Regions from separate parts of the Herbaspirillum seropedicae genome, predicted to be linked through region 2. Evidence: predicted binding sites of a transcription regulator. Region 2 holds the regulator's gene; each other region holds the start of a gene.
What was found. The regulator sigma-54, encoded in region 2, starts transcription at its own class of promoters, with help from an activator protein. The targets are predictions, from matches to a motif close to TGGCANGNAANCTGCTTT.
Positions count from the first base shown of each region.

Region 1: ACP92_RS10830 ([protein-PII] uridylyltransferase) is a predicted target of sigma-54. The motif match lies at 3,237-3,254, and genes of this name have one in related genera.
Region 3: urtA (urea ABC transporter substrate-binding protein) is a predicted target of sigma-54. The motif match lies at 2,075-2,092, and genes of this name have one in related genera.

Region 1 is NZ_CP011930.1:2,448,970-2,458,556, forward strand. It holds gene ACP92_RS10825 (pseudouridine synthase) at 1-497, opposite strand, end outside; gene ACP92_RS10830 ([protein-PII] uridylyltransferase) at 602-3,154, opposite strand; gene map (type I methionyl aminopeptidase) at 3,306-4,130, opposite strand; gene rpsB (30S ribosomal protein S2) at 4,482-5,222, shown strand; gene tsf (translation elongation factor Ts) at 5,360-6,247, shown strand; gene pyrH (UMP kinase) at 6,549-7,265, shown strand; gene frr (ribosome recycling factor) at 7,382-7,942, shown strand; gene uppS (polyprenyl diphosphate synthase) at 8,129-8,887, shown strand; gene ACP92_RS10865 (phosphatidate cytidylyltransferase) at 8,887-9,587, shown strand, end outside.
Region 2 is NZ_CP011930.1:4,549,986-4,559,572, reverse strand. It holds gene mdeB (alpha-ketoglutarate dehydrogenase) at 1-1,477, shown strand, start outside; gene ACP92_RS19825 (SDR family oxidoreductase) at 1,632-2,399, shown strand; gene ACP92_RS19820 (UbiX family flavin prenyltransferase) at 2,490-3,092, opposite strand; gene grxD (Grx4 family monothiol glutaredoxin) at 3,116-3,427, opposite strand; gene hpf (ribosome hibernation-promoting factor, HPF/YfiA family) at 3,759-4,121, opposite strand; gene ACP92_RS19805 (RNA polymerase factor sigma-54) at 4,275-5,765, opposite strand; gene lptB (LPS export ABC transporter ATP-binding protein) at 5,838-6,581, opposite strand; gene lptA (lipopolysaccharide transport periplasmic protein LptA) at 6,583-7,188, opposite strand; gene lptC (LPS export ABC transporter periplasmic protein LptC) at 7,258-7,866, opposite strand; gene ACP92_RS19785 (KdsC family phosphatase) at 7,863-8,417, opposite strand; gene ACP92_RS19780 (KpsF/GutQ family sugar-phosphate isomerase) at 8,417-9,445, opposite strand.
Region 3 is NZ_CP011930.1:5,401,688-5,411,274, forward strand. It holds gene ACP92_RS23520 (sensor domain-containing diguanylate cyclase) at 1-847, shown strand, start outside; gene ACP92_RS23525 (ferritin-like domain-containing protein) at 949-1,776, shown strand; gene urtA (urea ABC transporter substrate-binding protein) at 2,146-3,399, shown strand; gene urtB (urea ABC transporter permease subunit UrtB) at 3,645-5,261, shown strand; gene urtC (urea ABC transporter permease subunit UrtC) at 5,258-6,388, shown strand; gene urtD (urea ABC transporter ATP-binding protein UrtD) at 6,385-7,254, shown strand; gene urtE (urea ABC transporter ATP-binding subunit UrtE) at 7,273-7,971, shown strand; gene ACP92_RS23555 (urease accessory protein UreD) at 8,247-9,146, shown strand; gene ACP92_RS23560 (urease subunit gamma) at 9,227-9,529, shown strand; gene ACP92_RS23565 (urease subunit beta) at 9,540-9,587, shown strand, end outside.

The DNA.
Region 1 (9,587 bases), 2.1 Mb from region 2:
GATTCGGGCAGCTTGCCGGGGCGGGTGTATTGCACGCGCACCAGGTATTCCTTGTCGACCGCCGAATCCTCGCCGATCAACTGCTTGGCGATGCGGCCATCCTGGGTCAGCACCAAGAGGCCGACCGAATCGATGTCCAGCCGTCCGGCCGGCACCAGGCTCTTCAACTGGCGTGGGTGGAAGCGCATCTCGGTCTGGTCTTCGGCCCAGCGCGACTGTTCGTTGACCAGCACCACGGCGGGCTTGTAACCGTCTTCGGCCTGGCCGCTGACGTAGCCCATGGGCTTGTTGAGCAGGATGGTCACGCGCTGCGCCTGTTCGGCGCTGGCCTGGCGCTCCACCGTAACCTTCTGGTGCGGCAGCACCTTGCTGCCCAGGACCGACACCACGACGCCATCCACGCGCACCCAGCCTTTCTCGATCCACTCGTCGGCTTCGCGGCGCGAGCACAGGCCGAGTTCGGACATGCGTTTGGAAAGTCGTACGGGTTCAGTCATGGGGATTGCCTTGCGAAAAACGGAAGCCGGCCAGCGGCGAGGGTGAGATTGTACGGCCAAGCGGGGCCGCCGCGCCACCGCAGCAGCGGCCCCGCCGGCGTGGATCAGATGCGCAGGGTCTTGAGCAGATCGGTTTCCAGCAGGATCTGGTTGCGCGGCTGCGACAGGCCCGGACCATCGATGAGGAAGACGTCTTCCACCCGCTCGCCCAGGGTCATCACCTTGGCGGTATGCAGGTTGATCTTGTACTTGGCCAGCACGTTGGAGATCGAATAGAGCAGGCCGGCGCGGTCATTGGCCGAGATCGACAGCAGGTAGTACTGGCCGCGCTCGTCGGGGCGCAGGTCCACCGCCGGATTGACCGGGAAGGTGCGCGACAGGCGCGACAGTCGGGCCTTGGAGGGTGCCGGCAAGGGCTCTTCGGATTGCAGCAGCGCGCCCAGCTCGTGCTCGATCAGGTTGATGATGTCGCGGTAGTTCTTGGCGAAGACCGGGGCATTGATCAGGAAGGCGTCCAGCGCGTAATTGTTGCGGGTGGTGTGGATCTTGGCGTCGAAGATGCTGAAGCTCTTTTCGTCGAAGTAGCTGCAGATGCGGGCGAAGAGGTCTTGCCGGTCCGGCGTGTAGACCGCCACCTGCACCCCCTCGCCGATGGGCGCGAGGCGGCAGCGCACCAGCGGCACGGCGGTATCGACCTTGTCGAAGAAGCAGCGCGTCTGCCAGGCAATGTCGGAGGCGTCGTGGCGCAGGAAATAGGCTACGTCGAGCTGCTTCCACAGCTGTTCGTGGGCATCGGCCGGCAGGCCGTACAGGCGCAGGGTCTTGATGGCTTCCTGCTGGGTATTCTTGAGTTCGCGGTCGGCCGAAGGTTCTTCGCCGCCCAGCACGCGCAGGGTCATGCGGTAGAGATCTTCCAGCAGCTTGCCCTTCCAGGCGTTCCAGACCTTGGGGCTGGTGCCGCGAATATCGGCCACCGTCAGCAGGTAGAGCGCTGTGAGATGGCGCTCGTCCTTGACCAACTGGGCGAAGGCGGTGATGACGTCGGGGTCGGACATGTCCTGCTTCTGCGCCACATGCGACATGGCCAGGTGCTGCTCCACCAGGAAGACGATGAGATCGGTGTTTTCCGGCGAAATGCCATGCTGGACGCAGAAGGCGCGGGCGTCAGCCATGCCCAGCTTGGAGTGGTCGCCGCCGCGGCCCTTGGCGATATCGTGGAAGAGTGCAGCCACGTAGAGCACCCAGGGCTGGGCGAAGTTGGCCATCAGTTGGCTGCAGAAGGGGTATTCGTGGGCGTGTTCGCTCATGGTGAAGCGGCGCACATTGCGCACCACCATCAGGATGTGCTGGTCCACCGTGTAGACGTGGAACAGGTCGTGCTGCATTTGGCCGACGATCTGGCGGAAGTTGGGCAGGTAGCGTCCCAGCACGCTGGTGGCGTTCATGCGGCGCAGCGCGTGGGTGATGCCGCGCTTGCTTTGCAGGATCTGCATGAACAGCCGGTGGTTCTCGGGATTGTTGCGGAAGGCGTTGTCGATCTTGAAGCGGGCATGCCAGAGCGCGCGCATGGTGCGGGCCGACATGTCCTTGAGCTCGGCATGCTGGGACAGCACCAGAAACACTTCCAGCATGGCCGAGGGCGTCTCTTCGAAGACATGGTCGTGGGCGATATCGACAAAACCGTTGACCTCATTGAAGCGCTCGTTGATCTGGCGCGGCACGGCTTGCTGCGGGAAGAGGTGCGCCTCGATGTTCTGCAGCAGGATGGTGTTGAGTTGGGTGACTGCCTTGGCGGCCCAGTAGTAGCGCTGCATCAGGTATTCGCTGGCGCGCCGGGTGTCGGTGGTCTTGAAGCCGAAGGTTTCGGCGATCTGCGTCTGGATGTCGAACACCAGGCGGTCTTCGCGGCGATCGGTGAGGATGTGCAGGCGGATGCGGATGTCCTTGAAGGCGCGTTCCTTCTGGCGCAGCTGGCGCGCTTCGGTGGAAGTGAGCATGCCGTGTTCGGCCAGTTCGCTCCAGGAGTGGCCCAGGCCGGCCGCCTTGGCCACCCACAGGATCACCTGCAGGTCACGCAGGCCGCCGGGGCTTTCCTTGCAGTTGGGTTCCAGGCTGTAGGGCGTGTCTTCATATTTCACATGACGCTGGCGCATCTCCAGCGTCTTGGCCTGGAAGAAGGCCAGCGGGTCCAGGGCGGCCTGGTAGCGTTCCTGCAGCTGCTTGAACAGGGCGCGGCTGCCGGTCACCAGGCGCGCTTCCAGCAGGCTGGTCTGTACCGTGATGTCGGCGGCGGACTCGTCCAGGCATTCATCGATGGTGCGGATGCTGTGGCCGATCTCCAGGCCGATGTCCCAGAACAGCTGCACCAGCGATTCCAGCTTCTCTTTCTTGCCGGCGTCCGGCGCCTTGTCCAGCAGGATCAGCACGTCCACGTCGGAATGCGGGAACAGTTCGCCGCGGCCATAGCCGCCCACGGCCACCAGTGCGGCGTTGCCGGACATGCCCAGGGCCTCCCAGGCCTGGGTGAGGGCCTCATCGACGGTGCGGCGCAACTGCGCCAGCAACTGCTCGGTCTTGTGGTTGGACTGGAACACCTCGATGGCCTGCTGGCGCGCAGCCTTGAGTTGTTTCTTGAGCGTGATGGCGAGAGTGGGCATCGTTGGAATCGATCAATGAAGGCAGGGCCGGGCGGGGCCGCTGGAAATGAACAGGGCCGCATCCCCATGCGGCCCCATGCCCTTAGCAGGTTTCATGCCGGAAGCCGTGTGCAGGGTCGCCGGCGTCACGGTCTTGCTGCGCCAGTCCGGTTCAGGCTGCGGCGGTGGCCTGGTTCTGGATGAAGGCCGGCGGCGCCGGCATGCCTGGTGAGACGGTCAGCACTTCGAAGCCGGTTTCGGTGACCAGCACCGTATGTTCCCACTGCGCCGAGAGGCTGCGATCCTTGGTCTTGATGGTCCAGCCGTCGCCCATTTCGCGGATTTCGCGACGGCCGGCGTTGATCATGGGTTCGACCGTGAAGATCATGCCGGCTTCCAGCTTTTCCAGCGTGCCGGGGCGGCCGTAATGCAGCACCTGCGGTTCTTCGTGGAAGACCTTGCCGATGCCATGGCCGCAGAATTCGCGCACGACGCTGTAGCCGGCCTTTTCCGCGTGCTGCTGGATGACATGGCCGATATCGCCCAGGTGTGCGCCCGGCTTGATCTTGGAAATGCCCAGCCACATGCATTCGTAGGTGATCTCGGTGAGGCGGCGCGCCAGGATGGAAGGTTCGCCCAGGAAGAACATGCGGCTGGTGTCGCCGTGGTAGCCATCCTTGATGATGGTGACGTCGATGTTGAGCACGTCGCCGTTCTTCATCACCTTGTCGCCCGGGATGCCGTGGCAGATCACATCGTTCAGGGAGGTGCAGATGGCCTTGGGGTAGGGCGTGTAGCCGGGCGGGCAGTAGTTCAGCGGCGCCGGGATGCTGCCTTGCACATTGGTCATGTACTCGTGGCAGAGGCGGTCGATCTCGCCGGTGGTCACGCCCGGTTTCACGAAGGGGGTGATGTAGTCCAGCACCTCGGCGGCCAGGCGGCCGGCTACGCGCATGCCTTCGATGTCTTCGGCGGTCTTGATGGTGATGTTGCCCATGATGAATCGCAATTCGCTAGAAAATCGTCAAGACGAGATTATAGACGACGGGGTTGGTTTCTGTTTTGCCGTCTCCGGCCCGCGCGGTCAGGCTTGTGAAGGGTTTCGCCATCCGGGTTCATGTGCTACTTGAACAAAGTGACGGGGTCGAGTAGAATGCCGGGCTGATCTGAAAACCACAGGTCAGACGCCGAAATCAGGTATGCGGAATGTATGCGAATGATTCTTCATGTCTTTTTGGCAATGTTTGTAGAAAATATCTTTTGAAACGCGAATCCGTTCGCTAAAAGGGTGTCTGGCTGCATGAGCCGGATGACCGAGCGGATTCCAGACCTAACCCTGGAGAAATTCATGTCCGTTACCATGCGCGAAATGCTGGAAGCCGGTGTCCACTTCGGTCACCAAACCCGCTTCTGGAACCCCAAGATGGCCCCCTTCATTTTCGGTCATCGCAACAAGATTCACATCGTCAACCTGGAAAAGACCCTGGGCATGTACCAGGAGGCGCAGAAGTACGTGCGTCAACTGTCGGCCAACCGCGGCACCATCCTGTTCGTCGGCACCAAGCGTCAAGCCCGCGAAATCCTGGCTGCTGAAGCACAGCGCGCTGGCGTTCCCTACGTTGACCAGCGCTGGCTGGGCGGCATGCTGACCAACTTCAAGACCATCAAGACCTCGATCAAGCGCCTGAAGGACATGGAAGCTGCTGTCGAAGACGGTTCGGTCGAGAAGCTGTCCAAGAAGGAAGCCCTGCTGTTCAGCCGTGAGCAGGAAAAGCTGCAAAAGGCCATCGGCGGCATCAAGGACATGGGCGGCATTCCTGACGCCATCTTCGTCATCGACGTCGGCTACCACAAGGGCGCCATCACCGAAGCCGCCAAGCTGGGCATCCCGGTCATCGGCGTGGTCGATACCAACCACTCGCCCGAAGGCGTCACCTACGTGATCCCGGGTAACGACGACTCCGCCAAGGCGATCGCTCTGTACGCTCGCGGCATGGCTGACGCAGTCCTGGAAGGTCGCGCCAACGCCGTCAACGACGTGGTTGAAGCAGTCAAGGGCGACGAATTCGTCGAGGTCGAGCAGGCTTGATTCTGCTCTTCCGGTAGTACGGTAGTAGAAAAAGGGGTGACAGCGGGTAGTGACGCAGTGGCCCCTTTTTTTTGATTCAATTTTCGAGTTTCAGGCATGCCGCCACAGGCGGGATGCCCCCAAGTCAGGAGAAAAGTATGGCGGCAATTACCGCAGCAATGGTGGGCGATCTGCGCGCGAAGACCGACGCGCCGATGATGGAATGCAAGAAGGCGCTGACCGAAGCCGATGGCGACATGGCCAAGGCCGAAGAGATCCTGCGCGTCAAGCTGGGCAGCAAGGCTTCCAAGGCCTCTTCCCGCATCACCGCAGAAGGCGTGATCTCGACCTACATCGCCGGCAACGTCGGCGCGCTGGTCGAAGTGAACTGCGAAACCGACTTCGTGACCAAGAACGACGAGTTCATCGGTCTGGTCGAAGCCGCCGCCAAGCTGGTGGTCGAGCAGAATCCCGCTGACGTGGCTGCCCTGGGCGCCTGCAAGCTGCCCGACGGCAAGACCCTGGAAGAGCTGCGCACCGAACTGATCGGCCGCATCGGCGAGAACATGTCCTTCCGCCGCTTCCAGCGCTTCGAAACCTCGGCCAAGCTGGCTTCCTACCTGCACGGCACCCGTATCGGCGTGATCGTCGAATTCGACGGCGCCGACGAGCAAGTGGGCAAGGACGTGGCCATGCACATCGCCGCCATGAAGCCGGTCGCCCTGTCGGCCGAGCAAGTGCCGGCCGACCTGATCGAGAAGGAACGCTCGGTCGCCGCCCTGAAGGCTGCTGAATCCGGCAAGCCTGCCGACATCGTCGCCAAGATGGTGGACGGCTCGGTGCAGAAGTACCTGAAGGAAGTGTCGCTGTTCAACCAGGCTTTCGTGAAGAACGACAAGCAAAGCGTCGAACAGATGCTCAAGGCTGCCAACAGCACCGTCAAGTCGTTCGCCATGTACGTGGTGGGCGAAGGCATCGAGAAGAAGCAAGACGACTTCGCTGCTGAAGTGGCAGCGCAAGTGGCTGCAGCAAAACAAGCTCAGTAAGCGTCGCAAGAAAAACGGGCCGAGAGGCCCGTTTTTTTAAGCTGGTCCCGGAACTTTCCCGGGCGCTCGCATCTACAGTCAAGGTCGTGCTCCAGCCTCTGGCTTGTGGCAGGCAGATCAAGGCGGCAGGTGTGAAGGTGCAGCAAATGCAGCAAGTGCAATAACAATCGGGCGCAGCAGTACCCATCTCATGTGTCCAGGCATCCTCCCGGCGACGAAAGCGCGCCGTTTCGTCATGACGGGAGTGCGTGCGGATGCGTCAACAAGCAATTCAGAATCGGAAAGAAAACGGAGCCCTGCAATGACAACACCTGCTTATAAGCGCGTACTCCTCAAACTCTCCGGCGAAGCACTGATGGGCGACGACGCCTACGGTATCAATCGCGCGACCATCGAACGCATGGTCGCGGATGTAGCAGAAATCAGCAAACTGGGCGTGGAACTGGCTATCGTGATCGGTGGCGGCAACATCTTCCGCGGCGTGGCGCCGGGCGCCCAGGGCATGGATCGTGCGACCGCCGACTACATGGGCATGCTGGCCACCGTGATGAACTCGCTGGCCCTGGCTGACGCCATGCGCCAGGCCGGCCTGACGGCCCGCGTGATGTCGGCCATCGGCATCGAACAGGTGGTCGAGCCCTACGTGCGCCCCAAGGCGCTGCAATACCTGGAAGAGGGCAAGATCGTGGTCTTCGCCGCCGGTACCGGCAATCCCTTCTTCACCACCGACACCGCTGCGGCCCTGCGTGGCTCGGAAATCGGCGCCCAGATCGTGTTGAAGGCCACCAAGGTCGACGGTGTCTACACCGCCGACCCCAAGAAGGACCCGTCGGCCACCCGCTACCAGTCGATTTCCTTCGACGAAGCCATCGCCAAGCACCTGCAGGTGATGGATGCGACCGCCTTTGCGCTGTGCCGCGACCAGAAGCTGCCGATCAAGGTGTTTTCCATCGTCAAGCCAGGCGCTTTGAAGAGCGTGGTCATGGGGGATGACGAGGGAACGCTGGTCCACGTCTGAGCATCGTTGCTGCGCAGAAACCGGCCTCAGGCCGGCCATTCCCGTTTACAATGCCGGTCTTTCAGGCATTTGCCATCAAGACAAGCCAAGTTATTGCATCAAGTTAGGAGAGCAGCATGAGTGTCGCTGACGTCAAGAAGAATAGTGAACAAAAGATGGCCAAGTCCATCGAGACCCTGAAGGCCAACCTGGCCAAGGTCCGCACCGGCCGCGCCCATACCGGCCTGCTGGACCAGGTGATGGTGGACTACTACGGCTCGCCGACCGGCCTGTCGCAGGTCGCCAACCTGACCCTGATCGATGCCCGCACCATTGGTGTGCAGCCCTACGAGAAGAAGATGGTGGCCGTGGTCGAGAAGGCCATCCGTGAAGCTGACCTGGGTCTGAACCCGGCCACCCACGGTGAGCTCATCCGCGTGCCGATGCCGCCGCTGACCGAAGAACGCCGCAAGGAAATGGTCAAGCTGGTCAAGGGCGAGGCGGAAGACGCCAAGATCGCGGTGCGCAACATCCGTCGCGAAGGCAATGAAAGCCTCAAGAAGCTGGTCAAGGACAAGGTGGCCTCGGAAGACGACGAGCGCCGTGGCCAGGACGAGATCCAGAAGCTGACCGACAAGTTCGTCGCCGAGATCGACAAGCTGGTCTCGGACAAGGAAAAGGAAGTGATGACGGTGTAAGCCGTTGGCAGCTCCTGCGCGGTCCCTGGCGGGCCGCGCCGCCCAGGCATATACGACAAGAAAAAGTGCAGTGGGGAAAGAAAAGACGGGGCAGGGAGGATATACCGGCCAGTCTGTTTGTCAAAGCCGGTCTGGCCCGTTAACATGGCCCGGCGACCTCAATGCACCGAATGCAAAAATAATTTCATGAAGCATCAAAGCTCAACTCTGGCGGTTCCGGAGACGTCCGCAGTTCCGCGCCATGTTGCCATCATCATGGACGGCAATGGCCGTTGGGCGACCAAGCGCTTCCTGCCCCGTGTGGCAGGGCATGCCAAGGGCGTGGACGCGGTGCGTTCCATCGTCGAGGCCTGCGCCGAGCGCGGTATCGAATTCCTTACCCTGTTTGCCTTCAGCTCCGAGAACTGGCGTCGCCCGGCCGATGAGGTCTCGGTGCTCATGCGCCTGTTCATGACGGTGCTGGAGCGCGAAGTAGGGAAGATGGCTGCCAACGGCATACGCCTGAAGATCGTCGGCGATATGAGCCGTTTTGACCCCAAATTGCAGGAAATGGCTGCCAAGGCCGAGGCCCAGACCGCTGCCAACAGCCGTCTGACCCTGACCGTCTGCGCCAACTATGGCGGACGATGGGACGTCATGCAGGCGGTCTCGAAGATGATCAAGGACAAGCCGGGTCACGCCGATTTCACCGAAGAGGAGCTGGCTCCCTACCTGGCCATGGCCTATGCGCCCGAGCCGGACCTGTTCATCCGCACCGGCGGCGAGCAGCGCATCTCCAATTTCCTGCTGTGGCAACTGGCCTATAGCGAACTGTATTTCACCGAGACCTTCTGGCCCGATTTCGACGCCAAGGCCCTGGACCTGGCTATAGCCTCCTATCAACAACGCGAGCGCCGCTTCGGGCGCACCAGCGCCCAGGTGCTGGACCAGAAAAAGGCTTCCTGATGCTCAAGACGCGTGTCATCACGGCGTTGATCCTGCTGGCGATCCTGTTGCCCATCCTGTATTTCGGCTACTTCCCGGCCTTTGCGATGGCTGCGCTGGTGTTTTTCGCAGCGGGCGCCTGGGAGTGTTTCCGCCTGTTCAAGAGCCCGCGTCCCACCTTGTGGGCGGCGCTCTGGACGCTGGCCTTCTGCGTCATCCTGTTCTTTACCGGCATGCCCAGCGTAAGGCCGCTGTACGTGCTCTGCGTACTGCTCTGGGCGGTGCGCTTCGTGCCCGCGCTGGGCCTGGGCCTGCCGCCCGTGGAGTCGTTCGCCAACCGCTTGCTCAACGCCACCTACATGCTCTCCATCCTGGGTTGCTTCGTGGCCATCGTCGACCTGTTCCAGCGTGCGCCGCTGTACCTGCTGTCGGTCATGGCGGTGGTGTGGGTGGCCGACATCGGCGCCTATTTCTCGGGCAAGGGGTTCGGACGTCACAAGCTGGCGCCCACGATCTCGCCCGGCAAGTCCTGGGAAGGCGCCGTCGGCGGCTGGCTGGCCGTGCTGGTGATCTCGGCGGCGGTGGCCATGTCCATGGGCGCGGGAGAGACCTTCCAGTATCACCTCTACAGCCGTTGGGGCTGGCTGGGCTTCGTGGGCGTGCTGACCGTGATGGTCGCCGCCAGCGTGGTGGGCGACCTGTTCGAGTCGCAGCTCAAGCG
Region 2 (9,587 bases):
GCAGACCAAGAAGGGCTATGGCATGGGCGCGGCCGGTGAAGGCAAGATGACCACGCACCAGCAGAAGAAGCTGGATGAAGAGAGCCTGCTGCAATTCCGCGACCGCTTCAAGCTGCCGCTGAGCGATGAACAGTGCCGCGCGCTGGCCTTCTACAAGCCGGCCGATGACAGTCCCGAGATGAAGCACCTGCATGCGCGCCGCGCCGCCCTGAGCGGTTACCTGCCGCGCCGTCAGGCGGGCCAGGCGCGACGCGCGGTGCCGCCGCTGGCGGCGCACAGCAAGTTCGCGCTTGAAGCCGATGGCAAGGAGATGTCATCCACCATGGCGCTGGTGCGCCAGCTCGGCAACCTGTTGAAGGACAAGGACTTCGGCCAGTACGTGGTGCCCATCGTGGCTGACGAGGCGCGTACCTTCGGCATGGCCAACCTGTTCCGCCAGGTCGGCATCTATTCGTCGCAGGGACAGCTGTATGAGCCGGAAGATATCGGCTCCATCCTCTACTATCGCGAAGCCAAGGATGGCCAGATCCTCGAGGAGGGCATCACCGAAGCCGGAGCGATTTCCTCCTGGACCGCTGCGGCCACTGCCTACTCGGTGCATGGCACGCCGATGCTGCCCTTCTACATCTATTACTCGATGTTCGGTTTCCAGCGCATCGGCGACCTGATCTGGGCCGCGGCGGACCAGCGTGCACGCGGCTTCCTGATCGGCGCCACCTCGGGGCGCACGACCTTGGGCGGCGAGGGCCTGCAGCACCAGGATGGCAACAGCCTGGTGACGGCAGCCTCGATTCCCAACTGTGTTTCCTACGATCCGGCCTATGCGTATGAGCTCGCGGTGATCCTGGATGAGGGCATGCGCCGCATGATGGAACGCGGTGACGACGTGTTCTACTACATCACCGTTACCAATGAGAACGAGGCCCAGCCCAGCCTGCCTGAAGGCGTGCAGGACGGCATCCTGCGCGGTCTCTACTGCCTGGCGCGCAAGCCGCAGGCGCAGGCGCGTCTGCTGGGTTCCGGCCCTATCCTCAAGGAAGCCGTGGCCGCGGCAGCGCTGCTGCAACAGCACTGGCAGATCGAGGCCGAGGTCTGGAGCGTGACCAGCTATACCGAGCTGGCGCGCGATGGCGTGGCGGCACAGCGTGCGCAGCGCCTGGCGGGCAGCGCTGCGTTGCCGTATGTGACGCAGCAGTTGCAGGGCAGTGCTGTGCCGGTCATTGCGGTGAGCGACTATATCCGCACCTTGCCCGAGAGCATCCGCGCCTTTGTGCCGGCACCGTATGTGACGCTGGGGACGGATGGGTTTGGCCGCAGCGATACGCGGGTGAACCTGCGCGACTTCTTCGAGATCGATGCGCGCTGGATTGCTTACACGGCCTTGTGCGAAGTGTGGGGTGATGATCGTGCGCGGCTGCAAGAAGCAGCGCGTACATTGGGCATCGATACGGCCAAGCCCTTGTCGTCCACGGTATAGGGCGATAGATGAACGGCGGCTGGCCGGATTGAAAATCTCTCATCTGGCCCCGCTGCGTGTTTGCTATAGTGAAAACCGCCTGTGCATCACAGGCGGTTTTTTTTATCGGCCCGTGATGCACCCCGTCCATGAGCCACATTGAGGAGTACACCCGATGGCAGCACCCCAAGCACCCAAACGCATCGCGCTGGTCACCGGCGCAGGTTCCGGCATTGGCCGGCAGATCACCTTGGCGCTGCTGCGCGAAGGCTATGGCGTGGCCCTGGCCGGACGCCGCCAGGACGCCCTGGAGGAGACCGTCAGGCTGGCCGGCGAAGACGGCCCCAATGCGCTGGTCGTGGCCGCCGACGTGACCGACCCGGCGTCGGTCAAGCAGCTCTTCGCCAAGACCCGCGAGCGCTTCGGTCGTCTGGATATGCTGTTCAACAATGCCGGCATCTTCGCGCCGCCCGTGTCGCTGGAAGAGCTGAGCGTGGAGCAGTGGAAGGCAGCGGTGGATATCAACCTGACCGGCGTCTTCCTCTGCTCCCAGGAAGCCTTCCGCATCATGAAGGACCAGTCGCCCCGCGGGGGCCGCATCATCAACAACGGTTCCATCTCGGCGCATGCACCGCGTCCGTTCTCGGCCTCCTATACCGCGACCAAGCACGCCATCACCGGCCTGACCAAGGCCACGTCGCTGGATGGCCGCGCCTACGATATCGCCTGCGGGCAGATCGACATCGGCAATGCCTCCACCGACATGACCACGCTGATGAAGAAGGGCACGCTGCAGGCCGACGGCTCCACCAAGGTCGAGCCGACCATGGATGCCGAACATGTGGCCCGCGCCATCCTCTACATGGACAGCCTGCCGCTGGAGGCCAATGTGCAGTTCATGACGGTGATGGCGACCAAGATGCCCTACATCGGGCGTGGTTGATTCACGATGCCAGGGGCCGCGATAGGCCAAAAGAAAAACGCGCCGCCAGGAGAATCTGCGGCGCGTTTTTTATAGCGTGTGTATGCGGCTTCAATCCGCTCCACCTTTCATGCCCTGCCACTCCGGCGTGAGCTGCATGGAGATCCCGAACATGTCCAGCACGCGCCCCAGCGTATGGTCCACCATCTCTTCCATGGAAGCAGGGCGCTGGTAGAAGCCGGGCAGGGGAGGGAAGATCACGCCGCCCATCTCGGTGACGGCGGTCATGTTGCGCAGGTGCGCCAGGTTGAAGGGAGTTTCGCGCACCATCAGGACCAGGCGGCGGCGTTCCTTGAGCACCACATCGGCTGCGCGGGTGATGAGGTTGTCGGACAGGCCATGCGCCACGGCGGCCAGGGTCTTCATCGAACAGGGCGCCACCACCATGCCGGTGGAAGCGAAGGAACCGCTGGCGATGCAGGCGCCTACATCACGCACGTTGTGCACCACGTCGGCCAGCGCTTCCACATCCTTGCGCCGCATGTCCAGCTCCTGGTGGAGATTGAGCACGCCGGCTTCAGAGACCATCAGATGCGTTTCGATCTGGCCATGCTTGCGCAGGTGTTCCAGCAAACGCACGCCGTAGATGGCGCCGGTCGCGCCGGTGATGGCGACGATCAGGCGCTGGCGCGGCCGGCTGGAAGAAACGCTCACGGGAGCTTCAGGCGCGAAAAAGATCAGCCCTTGATCAGGGTCTGCAGTTCGCCCGAGGCGTACATCTCGCTCATGATGTCGGAGCCGCCGACGAATTCACCCTTGATGTACAACTGGGGAATGGTGGGCCAGTTCGAGTATTCCTTGATGCCCTGGCGCACGTCCGGGCTTTCCAGGACGTTTACGGTGACGATGTTCTCGGCGCCGCTGGCCTTGAGCAGCTGGATGGCCTTGCCGGAAAAGCCGCATTGCGGGAATTGCGCGGTGCCCTTCATGAACAGCACGACAGGGTTTTGGGTCACGGTTTCTTTGATCCAGGATTGGACGTCGCTCATGGCTATGCCTTTAAAAATGGGATTGCCGACATTATAGGGAAAAGCCGCCGCGTGCGTTGGAGTCGGACGGGCGACTTGTCTTGCGGTTGGTGAAATATTGTCTTCGGGAAATGCTTTGTATCAAAATCATTTTCCTGATCCGAAGGGCTGTGGAAAAGATAAGGTCGCCATCGGCGCCTTCAAGTCGAAGCCCACCGCGAAGCCCACCGACGAGGTAAATTATTTATATCCTATGCGGATTTTCTACCGGGCAATGATCGCCGGTGCGGGGACATGAATGAAAAAGGGCGCTTGCGCGCCCTTTGCTCATGAAAGCTTGAAGATCAAGGCATCATGCCGCGCCGGCGACCGCGTCGTCCGGGGCTTCTTCAGGCAGGCGCTTGGCCATGGAGTGATGTTCCTGCAACTTGTCCTTGTGCTTGATGACCTGGCGATCGAGCTTGTCGATCAGGGCATCGATGGCTGCATAGAGGTCGTGCGCAATGCTTTCCGCATGTAGATCCTTCCCCTTGATGTGGACGTTGATTTCCGCTTTTTGGCGCTTTTCCTTTTCTGTGAGTTTATCTACGCTCAGGATCACGCTGACGTCGATCACGTTGTCGAAATGGCGCTTGATACGGGCCAGCTTGCTTTGCACGTATTCCCGGATGGCGGGGGTCAGTTCGAGGTGGTGTCCACTGATGGTCAGATTCATACAAGACTCCTATCGTGAAGTCACTGGAGGTTCGTGCAATTCATCCTTGCTGCAGCTGTACCACGGGCACGGTCTTCGTGTCGGATGGCATGGGCATCAGCGGGATGCTTGCCGGAACACAGCAACGGTACTGCAGAAAAACTGAGGAAAAACTCAGAGGGACTTGCGGAGATTGACTGGCGGAATCTTCAACACTTCGCGGTATTTGGCGACTGTGCGTCGCGCGACCACCATGCCTTGTTCTGCCAGCATATCCGCAATCTTGCTATCGGATAATGGGGTCTGCGGGTTTTCGGCTCCTATCAACTGTTTGATCAGCGCCCGTATCGCGGTGGAGGAAGCTTCGCCTCCGGTTTCAGTTGCGACGTGGCTACCGAAGAAGTACTTCAACTCAAACATGCCATGCGGTGTGAGCATGTATTTCTGAGTTGTCACGCGAGAGATAGTGCTCTCGTGTAGACCCAGTGTATCAGCAATTTCACGTAGCACAAGGGGGCGCATGGCGACTGCCCCATGTGAAAAGAAGTTTCTTTGACGTTCCACAATGGCCTGCGCGACGCGCAAAATTGTATCGAAACGTTGCCGCATGTTCTTGATGAGCCACTTGGCTTCCTGCAACTGCGAGGATAGCGATCCTTCGCCCTTGGCCTGCTTGAGCGCGCTGGCGTACATGGCGTTGACGCGCAGCTTGGGCATGACCTCATGGTTGAGCATGACCTGCCAGCCGTTCTTTGTCTGTTTGACAATCACGTCCGGCACGACATAGTCGGAGGCATCGCGCGCGAATTCCGCGCCGGGGTGCGGACGGCACTGGCGGATCACGGCCTGCGCTTCACGCAGGTCTTCGTCATCGCAATCGAGCGCCTTCTTGATCTTGTTGAAGTCGCGCTGCGCAAACAGCGGCAGGTAATCTTCCACGATCTTCAGCGCCAGCCGGCGCGTGACGAAGGGCACCTTGGGCAGGCGGCGGATCTGCAGGGCCAGGCATTCGCCAGCGCTGCGCGCACCCACGCCCGCCGGGTCCAGGCTTTGCAGCAGCTTCAGCGAAATGGAGAGTTCTTCCAGGTCCACGCCCAACTCTTCGGGCAGGCGCGCGAGGATGTCTTCCAGCGGCTCTTCCAGATAGCCGCTGTCGTCCAGCGCATCGGTGAGCAGTTCCAGCAGGGCGCGGTCGCGCTGCGTGCGCGCCGTCACGCGGATCTGTTCCAGCAGATGTTCGCGCAGGGTGATTTCGTGCGCTTCCAGCTGGGGGCGGGCGTCTTCGTCATCGGGCGACTTGCCGCTGCGGGCCACATCGTCGAAGCTCCAGTCGGAGTCGCCGCTCACGCCCTCGGGGGCGGTGTCCTGGTACTCGAAACTGGATTCGCCATCGGCCGCTGCGGGAGCGGCTTCGCTGCTGGCCTCACTGCCGGTGGTCTCGCTCACGCCGCTCGAGGGGGCCGCCGAGACGGCGCCATCGGCCAGCAGGCGCACCGAATTGTCGAGCGCGTCGTCGAGGCGTTCCAGCAGGGGATTGTCGGTCAGTATCTGCTCCAGCTCCTGGTGCAATTCCAGCGTCGACAGTTGCAGCAGTCTGATCGACTGCTGCAATTGCGGCGTCAATGCGAGATGCTGCGAGGTACGTAACTGGAGCGACTGTTTCATCTTTCTTTCTGGAAGCGGCGTGGCCCGCTGGTTGCAATGCCGGTGTCCTGGTCGTTTGCGCCTGTGCCTGGGTTACATGCGGAAGTGCTCGCCCAGATAAACGCGGCGCACTGATTCGTTGGCGATGATCTCTTCCGGGTTGCCGCTGGCCAGCACGGTGCCCTGGTTGATGATGTAGGCGCGATCGCAGATGCCCAGGGTCTCGCGCACATTGTGGTCGGTGATGAGCACGCCGATGCCGCGTTCCTTGAGGAAGCGCACGATGCGCTGGATCTCGATCACGGCAATCGGGTCGATCCCGGCAAAGGGCTCGTCCAGCAGCACGAAGCGCGGATCGGTGGCCAGTGCGCGGGCGATCTCGACGCGCCGGCGTTCACCGCCCGACAGCGACAGGGCCTGGCTCTCGCGCAGCTTCTCGATCTGCAATTCGTGCAGCAGGTTGTTCAGGCGCCCTTCGATCTCGTCGCGGGAGAGCGGCTTGCCGTCTTCCTGGCGCAGTTCCAGCACGGCGCGGATATTGTCTTCCACGGTCAGCTTGCGAAATACCGACGCTTCCTGCGGCAGGTAGGACAAGCCCAGCGTGGCGCGCTTGTGGATGGCCAGGCGCGAGATGGGCTCTCCGTCCAGATCGATTTCGCCGCCATCGGAAGGCACCAGACCGACGATCATGTAGAACGAGGTCGTCTTGCCAGCGCCGTTGGGGCCGAGCAGGCCGACCACTTCGCCGCTGCGCACCTCCATGGAAACGTCGCGCACCACCTGGCGCGCCCCATAGCTTTTCTTCAGGCCGCGCACGACCAGCGAGCTTGCTGCCATCTTACTGATCCTTTCCGGGCTGGGTGGGCTGCGGGGTAGCAGGCTGGGCGGGCTGGCCCGGCTGCGCCGGCGGCGGATTGCGAGGCTGGATCACGGCCGTGATGCGGCCCGCGCCCGGCTTGCTCTGGCCGCTGGCAGTATTGTTGACCGAATAGAATTCGGCGCGGCTGTCGTAGGAGATGAACTCGCCATTGACTTCGTCGGTGATGCGCTTGCCATCCATGCGCTGGATATGGGCGCGCTGGAACAGCTTGGAGACTTCGGTCTGTTCCGAGTATTCGATGCGTTCGGCCTGGCCTTCGATCCACAGGTCGGGGCCGCCGTCACGCTTCTGGCGGAAGGTCGCCAGCGAGCCGGGGGCAGCGTAGAGCACGGCGTTTTCATAACCGTACTGGTCGGTGGTGAGCACCACGCGGCCGGCCTTGATGATGAGGGTGCCGCGGGTCATGACGACGTTGCCGGTGAAGGTCTTCACCTGGCGCACGTCATCGTAGACCATCTGGTCGGCTTCGATGTTGGTGGGCTTGGTGGTGTCGGCCTTCTCGGCGCGCGCCACGCCACTGAGGGCAGCCAGCATCAGCAACGGAAGTAGCAATGAGCGTTTCATAAAATCCTGTCTGGTCGGGTCTTGGCGTTATTGTTCTGACGGAATATCGGGGGGCGCGAATCAGTATGGTCAGCGTTTCTTCGGCGTCGGTTCGTAGTAGCCGCGCACATTGCCGAACAGCTGCACGACCTGGGTCGCATTGTTGGCCACCATGCCGACCCCGTTGAGGCGGGTCGTGCCCATGGTCATGGCCACCGGCTTGTCGGTCTTGACGATCTCGTCATCCGGCAACAGCAACAGGTAGTCCGAGACCACCTGCATCTGTTCGCGCCCCTTGTAGGGCGCGCGGATGGCGTTGGCGTTGCCGTACATGTGGATCTGGGTCTGCTCATCGGTGACGCGCGCGGTATCGGAATAGAGCTCCATGGGCGGCTTGCCCTGGTCCAGGTTGTGGACCACCGGCTTGGTGATCTCGAAGGAATCGTCGGTCGGGTAGTGCACCATCTTCACGCCCGACATATCGTAGCGCGGCAGGCCGTTCGGCCCCATTTTCACGTAGCTGAAGTTTTCCAGATAATAGTCGGGCTTGCCGCGCGGACGTTGCGCGGCCTGCTGGTCGCCGGCCGCGCGCATGGACTGCAGCACCCACAGGCTGCCCAGGGCAGCGCCGATGAGCAGCACCAGGATCACGCCGATGCGGATGCGGTCGGCCGCACGTTCGCCGCTGCGCCCGCTCATGCCAGGTACGGCGCCAGCGCCGCCTCGTAGTTGCCCTGCGCGGCCAGCACCAGGTCGCAGATCTCGCGGACGGCGCCATTGCCGCCGCTGGCCTGGGTCACGTAGTGGCTGCGCAGCTTGACCTCGCGGTGGCCATTGGCCACGCAAGCCTTAAAGCCCACCCGCGTGAGCACCGGCAGGTCGATCACATCGTCGCCGAGATAGCCGCATACATTGGCGTTGAGGCCGGTATGCTGCAACAGCTGCTCGAAGGCCTGGCGCTTGTCATGCACGCCCTGGAACACATGGGCGATGCCCAGATCGCGCGCGCGCCGCAGCACATAGGGCGACTGGCGCGCCGTGATGATGGCTGCGGCGGTGCCGAACTGCTGCATCAACTTGATGCCATGGCCATCGAGCGCGTTGAAGCGCTTGAAGGCCTCGCCGTCTTCGCCATAGAACAGACCGCCGTCGGTGAGCACGCCATCGACGTCGAAGATCATCAGGCGGATACCGGCTGCCTTCTCGAGGGCGGCTGCCGGCAGGGTGCTGGCGAAGGAGGGCGCGGTCATCAGATCACCTTGGCGCGGGTCAGGTCATGGATGTGCAGGGCGCCGGTCAGCACGCCCTGGGCATCGGTGACCAGCAGCTGGTTGATGCGGAATTCTTCCATCAGCTGCACCGCGTCCACGGCGAGCTGGTCCTGGTTCACGGTGCGCGGATTGGCGTGCATGATCTCGGCGATGCGGAACTGGCTGAAGTCCTGGCCGCGTTCGAGCAGGCGGCGCAGGTCGCCATCGGTGAACACGCCGATGGGGCGGAAGTCCGCATCCACCACGGCGGTCATGGCCATGCCCTTGCGCGTGATCTCCATGAGCGCCTGCGACAGCGAGACATCCGGGCTCACTGCCGGAATGGCGTCGCCGCTGCGCATGACGTCGCGCACATGGGTGAGCAGGCGACGGCCCAGCGCGCCACCGGGGTGGGAGCGGGCAAAATCTTCTTCCAGGAAGCCGCGCGCATCCAGCAGCGAGACCGCCAGCGCATCGCCCATGGCCAGCGTGGCCGTGGTGCTGGCGGTGGGGGCCAGGTTGAGGGTACAGGCTTCCTTGTCCACGCCCACGTTCAGATGCACGTTGGCCATGCGCGCCAGGCTGGAATTGTCATTGCCGGTCATGGCGATGATCACCGCGCCCATGCGCTTGACGATGGGCATGATGGCCATGAGCTCGCCCGTTTCCCCGGAATTGGAGATGGCGATGAACACATCATTGGGCGTGACCATGCCCAGGTCGCCATGGGCGGCCTCGGCCGGATGCATGAACAGCGAGGGCGTGCCGGTCGAGGCCAGGGTAGCGGCGATCTTGCGGCCGATATGGCCGGATTTGCCGATGCCCGAGACAACGGCGCGGCCATTGCACTGCAGCAACAGGTGGACGGCCTGGGCCAGCGGTTCGCTGGCGTCGTCGCCAAGGCGGTTCTTCAGGGCCAGGATGGCATCGGCTTCGATCTGCAGGGTCTGGCGCGCCAGTTCGATGGCGCGGCGGGCGGCCCCGGCCGAAAAAGATGCAGGCGTGGTTTTGTCATCGGTTACACTCATAACCGAAGTATAAACGAATTAGCAAAGCAAAAAACTTGCCAGACAACTGGCCAGATGTAAGGAAATGCTGACATGCGAACCCGCGGCAACCCGCCGCATCGCAGCGCAGCAGCGTGCCACAGGGGATTGCCGGCCAGCGGAA
Region 3 (9,587 bases), 850 kb from region 2:
CGATCGCCTCAATGCCGATACGCGCTCGGTGCGGGACAAGATCATCGCCATCGGCCTGGTCTGCTTTGCGGTCTCGCTGCTGCTCTCGGCGCTGATCTCGCGCAGCATCAGCGTACCGCTGCAACGGCTGGTGGCGGCGATGAAGGAGGCGGGCAGCGGCGACACCACGGTACGGGTGGAACAGCACGGCAATGACGAGATCGCAGTGCTTTCGCGCAAGTTCAACGAGATGGCCGGCAAGCTGCAGCAGAACAGGGAAGTGCTGGAAGAACAGGTGCGGCTGCGCACCCGCGAACTGGAGCGCGCCAACCGCAAGCTCGAGGCGCTCTCGGCCACCGACGGGCTCACGGGCGTGGCCAACCGGCGTCGCTTCGACGAGGCGCTGGCCAATGAAATGCGGCGCGCGGTGCGCTCCGGCCAGTCATTGGCCTTGCTGATGCTGGACGTGGATTACTTCAAGAAATACAACGATCGCTATGGCCACCTGGCCGGCGACGAATGCCTGCGCATCGTGGCGCGGGTGCTGCAGAAGAGTTCGCGTCGCGCTACCGACCTGGTAGCGCGCTACGGCGGCGAAGAGTTCAGCGTCATCATCGCCGAATGCGATACCACCCAGGCGCTGCAACAGGCCGAGAACATCTGCCAGGCCATCTTCGAACTGAAGCTGCCACATGCCGATTCGCCCTTCGGCTACATCAGCGCCAGCATCGGCGTGGCCGTGCTGCTGCCCGATGAGCATACCGCGCCCGAACAGATGGTGCGCATCGCCGACCAGGCGCTGTATCACGCCAAGTACCAGGGCCGCAACCGCGTCGTGCTCGGCAGCGACGCTACCCAGGGCCTCTAGAGCAGCCTTCCTGACGCCGCGCTGACAGCCCTGAACCAATGCCGGTGCGCTGCATCATACCGCTATGCCAACCCGTTCCTGACAGAGAAAGGTATAGCAAGATGAGCTCGAGCCGCCAAGAAAAACAACACTGGACCATTGAAGACATCGACTTCTCCCGCATCGACCTGGCGCGGGTGCGACAGGATGAAGACCTGTTCTACCTGGTGGCCTGCGCCTCCTTTGTCGAGAGCGGTTCCGACCTCTACACCCACAACCTGGTCGAATACTACAAAGGCGACGCCGAGGTCGAGACCTGGCTGCGCGAGCAATGGGAACAGGAAGAGCTGCAGCACGGCGCGGCCCTGCGCGCCTATGTCGAGCACGTCTGGCCGGAATTCGACTGGCAGCGCGCCTATCAGGGCTTCCTGGATGAATATTCGCAGTATTGCAAGGTCGAGCTGCTCGAGCCCACCCGCGCCCAGGAGCTGGCCGCGCGCTGCGTGGTCGAGACCGGCACCTCGACCTATTACCGGGCGCTGGCGCGCGCCACCGACGAGCCGGTCCTCAAGCAGCTGGCCGGGCTGATCGCCAATGACGAGGTCAACCACTACAAGCACTTCTACCATTACTTCCGCCGCTACCGCCGCGAGGAAAACATCGGCCGCTCGCGCGTCTTCGGCACCCTCAGCCGCCGCACCCTGGAACTGAAGAACGAAGACGCCGATTGCGCCATCCGCCACGTGGCCATGGTCTACAAGCCGGAACTGGCGGCCGATCCGGCCCGCCTGAAGGAACTGGCCTCGCGCATGAGCCGCACGGTGCGGGTCAATCTCAAGCCCGAGACCACCATCAAGATGATCATGCGGCCGCTGGAATTGCCCATCCGCCTGCAGAACATGATCGAATTCCCGCTGCGGCAGTTCATGCAGCATGTGCTGCTGCGCTGAACGATCCAGGTTGGCGCAAGCGCGGCCTCCGCTGTGATTTGCTGATTGCCAACAATTGAGAACGCGCGCGGCCTGAACTGGCAACAGCCCGCAAACCCGCTTGTGACATGGCTTTTCGGCCGCCCCAAGATCGGGCGGTCGCAAGCGCCAGCTTGGTGAATATTGCCATCCCGCCATTAAATTGTTGACGATTGCGCCCGCCTTTGGTGCGCAATCGTTTTCATCCTGGCACGACCTCCCCTGCCAGGCCTCCCTCTTCGCCCCGCTTTGATGCAGCCGCACGCCCATTTCCGGGGATTGGCACGCAATCTGCTAAAGCGACTGGGCAGTGAAAAAATTCTTCCAAAACTCTTCTCGAGGGAGCACCACATGTCACGTCGTACCGTACTGAAAGCCACCGCTCTGGGCGCATTCGCACTGGCCGCATCCTCCTGGCTGCCTTCGGCTTTCGCTGCCGACACCATCAAGGTCGGTATCCTGCATTCGCTGTCGGGCACCATGGCCATCTCTGAAACGTCCCTGAAGGATGTCGCCCTGATGACCATCGATGAGATCAACGCCGCCGGCGGCGTGATGGGCAAGAAGCTGGAACCGGTGGTGGTCGACCCGGCCTCGAACTGGCCGCTGTTCGCTGAAAAGGCGCGTCAGCTGATCTCGCAGGACAAGGTCTCGGTGGTGTTCGGCTGCTGGACTTCGGTGTCGCGCAAGTCGGTGCTGCCGGTCTTCAAGGAATTGAACAGCCTGCTGTTCTACCCGGTGCAGTACGAAGGTGAAGAACTGGAGAAGAACGTCTTCTACACCGGTGCGGCGCCCAACCAGCAAGCCATTCCGGCCGTGGAATACCTGATGTCCAAGGAAGGCGGCGGCGCCAAGCGCTTCGTGCTGCTGGGCACCGACTACGTCTATCCGCGCACCACCAACAAGATCCTGCGCGCCTTCCTGCACAGCAAGGGCGTGAAGGATTCCGACATCGACGAGGTCTACACCCCGTTCGGTCACTCCGATTACCAGACCATCGTGGCCAACATCAAGAAGTTCTCCGCCGGTGGCAAGACTGCGGTGATCTCGACCATCAACGGCGACTCCAACGTGCCCTTCTACAAGGAACTGGGCAACGCTGGCCTGAAGGCGACCGACGTGCCGGTGGTGGCGTTCTCGGTGGGTGAAGAAGAACTGCGCGGCGTGGACACCAAGCCGCTGGTGGGCCACCTGGCCGCCTGGAACTACTTCGAATCGGTGAAGAATCCGGTCAACACCGCCTTCATCAAGAAGTGGAAGGAATACGCCAAGGCCAAGAACCTGCCCAACGCCGATACCGTCGTGACCAACGACCCGATGGAAGCCACCTACGTCGGCATCCACATGTGGGCGCAAGCCGTGGAAAAGGCCAAGTCCACCGACACCGACAAGGTGATCGCGGCCATGGGCGGCCAGACCTACAAGGCGCCCTCGGGCTACACGCTGGAAATGGACAAGACCAACCACCACCTGCACAAGCCTGTGATGATCGGCGAAATCAAGGCGGACGGTCAGTTCAACGTGGTCTACAAGACCAAGACCACCATCCGCGCGCAACCCTGGAGCCCGTACATCCCGGGCAACGAAAGCAAGCAGAAGAACTAAGCTTGCGCTTGTTGTTGTAGTTCATGGCGTTCTTCGGAGCGCCTTCGATACGCCGCTGGCGCGGCTACTCAGGACGAACGGTCCGTGGGTTGTGCAACAAAGACCCGTTCGGACTGAGTAGCCGCAAGGCGGCGTATCGAAGGCGCTCCGTCCGCCCAGGCATTCCCCTCCACAAGAAAACCGCCCGACGACTCGCCCCGGCCACAGCATCGTGCCCGGCCCGCGCTTCGCGGCGCACACCGACCATGAAACCAGCCATCCAGTTCCTACGCGGGCTGCTCGCGACCTGGCTTTGCGTCCACGCCCTGGCGGCGTCGGCGGCCATCGATCCGGCCTTGCTCAAGCCCCTTGGCGGAGACGACCCCGACGCGCGCATCGACGCCGTCAACCAGATTGCCGCGCTGGCCAATGATGACGCGCTCAAGATTCTCAACGCATTGAACAGCGACGCGCTCTACGTCACCCCGGCCGGCGACGTGCTCATCGTCGATGAGGCCGGCCAGGCCTTCAACCCGGCCACCGACAAGAGCGGCCCCGCGCCCGATGACGCCGAAGGCATTACCGTCAACAACCGTCTGCGCGGTGCGGTCGATGGCGCGCTCTCGGGCCTGAAGCTGCTCTCGCCGCAACGCGAGCAACGCCTGGCGGCCGCCAATGAATTGCTCAAGAATGCCGACCCGGCGCAGATCCCCTTGATCGTCAAGGCGCTGGCCAAAGAAAGCGATGCGCAGATCAAGGATGTGCTGCAACAGGTGCAGGCCACCGCCAATCTGCATTCTCCTGATCCCGCTGCGCGTCGCGCCGCCGTCAAGACGCTGGCCGACACCACCAATGCCTCCTTGAAGCCGGCCCTGGAAAACATGCTGGCCAAACATCCCGATGGCTCCTACGTGGAACCCGATGAGGGCGTGCGCGTGGAAGCCGTGCGCACCCTGGCCGCGCTGGACCGCCACTTGGCCATCGTCGATTTTGCCGGCAAGCTGTTCTATGGCGTCTCGCTGGGTAGCGTGCTGTTGCTGGCGGCGCTGGGCCTGGCCATCACCTTTGGCCTCATGGGCATCATCAACATGGCGCATGGTGAATTGCTGATGATCGGCGCCTACACCACCTATGTGTGCCAACTGGTCTTCCGCAAGTTCTTCCCCGGCGCCATCGATGCGTATCTCGTGGTGGCGCTGCCGGCGGCCTTCATCGTGGCCGCCGCCGTCGGCATCGCGCTGGAGCGCCTGGTGATCCGCTGGCTCTATGGCCGTCCGCTGGAAACCCTGCTCTGCACCTGGGGCATCAGCCTGATGTTGATGCAAGGCGTGCGCTCCATCTTCGGTGCGCAGAACGTGGAAGTGGCCAACCCGAGCTGGATGTCGGGCGGTGTCACCGTGCTGGGTTCGCTGGTGCTGTCCTATAACCGCATCGTGATCGTGTTCTTCGCGCTGTTCGTGGTGTTCGCGGTCTGGCTGATCTTGAACAAGACCCGCCTGGGCCTGTTCGTGCGGGCCGTGACGCAGAATCGCCGCATGGCCGATTGCGTGGGCGTGTCCACCGGCAAGATCGACATGATGACCTTCGGCCTGGGTTGCGGTATCGCCGGTCTGGGCGGCGTGGCGCTGTCGCAGCTGGGCAACGTCGGCCCCGACCTCGGACAAGGTTACATCGTGGATTCCTTCATGGTGGTGGTGCTGGGCGGTGTGGGCCAGTTGGCCGGTACCGTCATCGCCGCCTTCGGCCTGGGTGAGGTCAACAAGTTCCTGGAGCCGATGGCCGGCGCCGTGCTGGCCAAGATCGCCATCCTGGTCTTCATCATCGTATTCATCCAGAAGCGCCCGCAAGGCCTCTTCGCACTCAAGGGAAGGAGCGTGGAATGAGCACCATGATCATGCGCCCCTCGCTGTTCAATCGTCCGGCCTGGACCGGCATCGTCATCTGCACCATCGTCCTGGCGCTGCTGCCGGTCTGCAACCTGCTGTTCCCCGCCGGTAGCGCATTGCACGTCTCGTCCTATACCGTCGCCCTGGTCGGCAAGTTCATGTGCTACGCCATGGCGGCGCTGGCGCTGGACCTGGTGTGGGGCTACACGGGCATCCTCTCGCTGGGACATGGCGTGTTCTTTGCCCTGGGCGGTTATGCCCATGGCATGTACCTGATGCGCGCCATCGGCCGTGATGGTGTGTACCAGAGCGACCTGCCGGACTTCATGGTGTTCCTGAACTGGAAGGCCTATCCCTGGTACTGGTGGATGACGGATCACTTCTGGTTCGCCATGCTGCTGGTGGTGCTGGTGCCGGGTCTCTTGGCCTTCGTGTTCGGTTACTTCGCGTTCCGTTCGCGCATCAAGGGCGTGTATTTCTCCATCATCACGCAGGCCATGACCTTCGCCTTCATGCTGCTGTTCTTCCGCAACGATACCGGCTTTGGCGGCAACAACGGCTTCACCGACTTCAAGCGCATCCTCGGCTTCACCATCACTGCACCTGCCACCAAGGCGGTGCTGTACCTGGTGACGCTGGGGCTCCTGTTCGGTGCGCTGGTACTGTGCCGCATGATCGTCACCTCCAAGCTGGGTCGCGTGCTGCAGGGCGTGCGCGATTCCGAATCGCGCCTCATGTTCATCGGCTACAACCCGCTGTGGTTCAAGCTGTTCGTCTGGACGCTGTCGGCCGTGATCTGCGGCATCGCAGGTGCGCTGTACGTGCCGCAGGTGGGCATCATCAATCCCTCCGAGATGTCGCCGGCCAATTCCATCGAGATGGTGATCTGGGCCGCCGTCGGTGGCCGGGGCACGCTGATCGGTCCCATCATCGGCGCCTTCACCGTCAATGGTCTGAAGAGCTGGTTCACGGCCGCCTTCCCGGACCTGTGGCTGTATGCGCTGGGCCTGATCTTCATCCTGGTCACGCTGTTCCTGCCGCAAGGCATCCTCGGGCTGGTGCAGAAATTCAAGAAACGCGATGCCGTTGCCGCTGAAGGCAGCGCATCCAAGGAGGCAGCATGAGCGCAGTCGAACCCGGGAAAAATCCGGTCGCCATCGGCGGCCTGGGCGGCAACGTCGATACGCCACGCGCCGATCACGGCACGTCCTACGAGCGCATCAAACCCGAGGGCGTCGATACCACCCACGGCGCCATTCTCTACCTGGAAAACATCACGGTGTCCTTCGATGGCTTCAAGGCCATCAACAACCTGAACCTGGATATCTCGGTGGGGGAGCTGCGCTGCATCATCGGCCCCAATGGCGCGGGCAAGACCACGATGATGGATGTGATCACCGGCAAGACCCGTCCTACCTCGGGCACCGCCTTCTTCGGCCAGACCATCGACCTGACCAAGATGACCGAATACGAGATCGCCCACGCCGGCATCGGCCGCAAGTTCCAGCGTCCGACCGTGTTCGAGCAGCACACCGTGTTCGAGAACCTGGAACTGGCGATGAAGATGGACAAGCGCGTCAAGACCACGCTCTTTGCGCGCCTGTCCTCCGAGCAGATCGGCAAGATCGAGGAGATCCTCAAGCTGATCCGCCTGAACGGCCAGGAGCAGCGCGTCGCCGGCCTGCTCTCGCACGGCCAGAAGCAATGGCTGGAGATCGGCATGCTGTTGATGCAGGAACCGCAATTGCTGTTGCTCGATGAACCGGTGGCCGGCATGTCCGACGCCGAGACCGCCCGCACCGCTGAGCTGTTGAACGAGTTGCGCGGCAAGCATTCCATCATGGTGGTGGAACACGACATGGGCTTCGTCGAAGAGATTGCCCAGGGTGGCAAGGTGACCGTGCTGCATGAAGGATCGGTGCTGGCCGAGGGCAATATGCGCCAGGTGCAATCCAATGAGCGCGTCATCGAAGTCTACCTGGGACGATAAGAGCGGAGACCATCATCCATGCTGCAAGTCAATGAACTGAACCAGTACTATGGCGCGGCGCATACGCTGCGCGGTGTCTCGCTCGATGTGCAAAAAGGGAAGGTATTGTCCCTGCTGGGGCGTAATGGCGTGGGCAAGACTACGCTCTTGAAATGCCTGATGGGCGTGCTGCCGGTGGCCAAGGGCAATGTCATGTTCGAAGGCCATGACATCACCAAGCTCAAGCCGCACCAGCGCGCCAAGCTGGGCATCGCCTACGTGCCGCAGGGGCGCGAGATCTTTGCGCGCCTGACGGTCGAGGAAAACATGCTCATGGGCATGGCCACGCTGTCGGGCCGCCGTGCATCCAGCATCAAGGGCGAGGTCTATGAGCTCTTCCCGGTGTTGAAGGAAATGCTGCATCGTCGCGGCGGCGATCTTTCCGGCGGTCAACAGCAGCAGCTGGCGATTGCCCGCGCACTGCTGGCCGAACCCAAGCTCATCATCCTGGATGAACCGACCGAGGGCATCCAGCCTTCCATCATCAAGGACATCGGTCGTGTCATCAGCCTGTTGCGCCAGCGCGGCGACATCGGCATCCTGCTGTGCGAGCAGTATTTCGACTTCGCGCGCGAACTGGCCGATACTTTCGTGGTGATGTCGCGCGGCGAGGTGGTGGCTGCCGGCACGCAGGATCAGATGGATGGCGAGGATGTGAAGAAGCATCTGGCGGTGTGAGCAAAGGATGTCCGAACGGGAAGAGATGGAAATGATGCTCCCCCCGACCGTTCGGACTGAGTAGCCGCGCAGCGGCGTATCGAAGGCGCTCCAAGGTTGCGCCCGGCACAGTGCCTTCGATACGACCCTACGGGTCTACTCAGTACGAACGGGGGGCGATGCACAAGACGAAGCTGCGCTTTTGCAGCGGGTCTGCTATAAAGTCGCATGTTCGCGGCCAGGCAATCCGGCAGTCCGACTCTGAGCGCCGCCTTCCACGCAATGAAGAACCAGGTATGAAACGACTCCCCGGCCATCCGGAACCCGCCAGCATGCCGGCCCCCGCGACACCAGGCGCGCCTCTGCGGCATGCGCCGGACCAGGCACGCCTGGCGCTGGGCTTTGCCGACGACAAGGGTACGACGCGCCTCATGCGCCGCCAGCACTTCGGCCCCCTGCGCGTACAGAAACCGCTCTATCCCGAAGACCCGTCGATCTGCCATGCCATCATCGTCCACCCGCCGGGCGGCATCGTCGGTGGCGACCAGCTCTCCATCACCGCCGAGGCGGGCGAACGCGCCCATGCGCTGCTGACCACGCCCGGTGCGGGCAAGTGGTATCGCGCCAATGGCCAGTCCTCCCGCCAGGCCGTCAGGCTCGACGCCGCAGCAGGGGCGACACTGGAGTGGCTGCCGCAGGAAACCATCTTCTTCGATGGCGCCGAGGTGCGCATGGAACATGAAGTGACCCTGGCCGCCAACGCGGCTTACCTGGGTGCGGAAATCCTCTGCTTCGGCCGCACCGCTTCGGGCGAAACCTTCAACACCGGCGCAATCAGCCAGCGTACCAGCATCCGCCGTGGCGGCAAGCTGGTGTGGTTCGAGCAGGGCCGCCTGCAGGCCGAGGCAGGCGCCATGCAAGGTCCGCTGGCGCTGGATGGGCAGACCATCTGCGGCACCCTGATTGCCGTAGGCGATGGCATGGATGCCGCCCTGTTGGGCCACTTGCGCGAGACCATCGGGGCGCTGCAACTGGAAGGACGCAGCGGCGCCACGCTGATGAAGCAGGTACTGATCGCGCGCTACATGGGGCAATCCAGCCTGGTGGCGCGGCAGTGGCTGCATGCGGCGTGGCATGTGCTGCGGCCAGCCGTGACCGGCAAGGAGGCCGCCATCCCGCGCATCTGGAATACCTGAATACGCTGCATCAGAAAAACTGCATCAAGCGACGTTGAACCTTATAGAACCTGAAGGCCGCCAGCCGGCCGGGAGCCAACATGGAACTGACCCCACGAGAAAAAGACAAGCTGCTCATCTTCACCGCCGCCCTGCTGGCCGAGCGCCGCAAGGCCCGGGGCCTGAAGCTGAACTATCCGGAAGCGGTGGCGCTGATCACGGCGGCCATCATGGAAGGCGCACGCGATGGCAAGACGGTGGCCGAACTGATGTCCGAAGGCACCACCATCCTGACCCGCGACGACGTCATGGAAGGGGTGCCGGAGATGATCCCCGACATCCAGGTCGAAGCCACCTTCCCCGACGGCAGCAAGCTGGTCACCGTCCACCATCCGATTCCTTGAGGAGCGCGTCATGATTCCAGGCGAAATGCTGGTCGAACCCGGCGACATCGAACTCAAC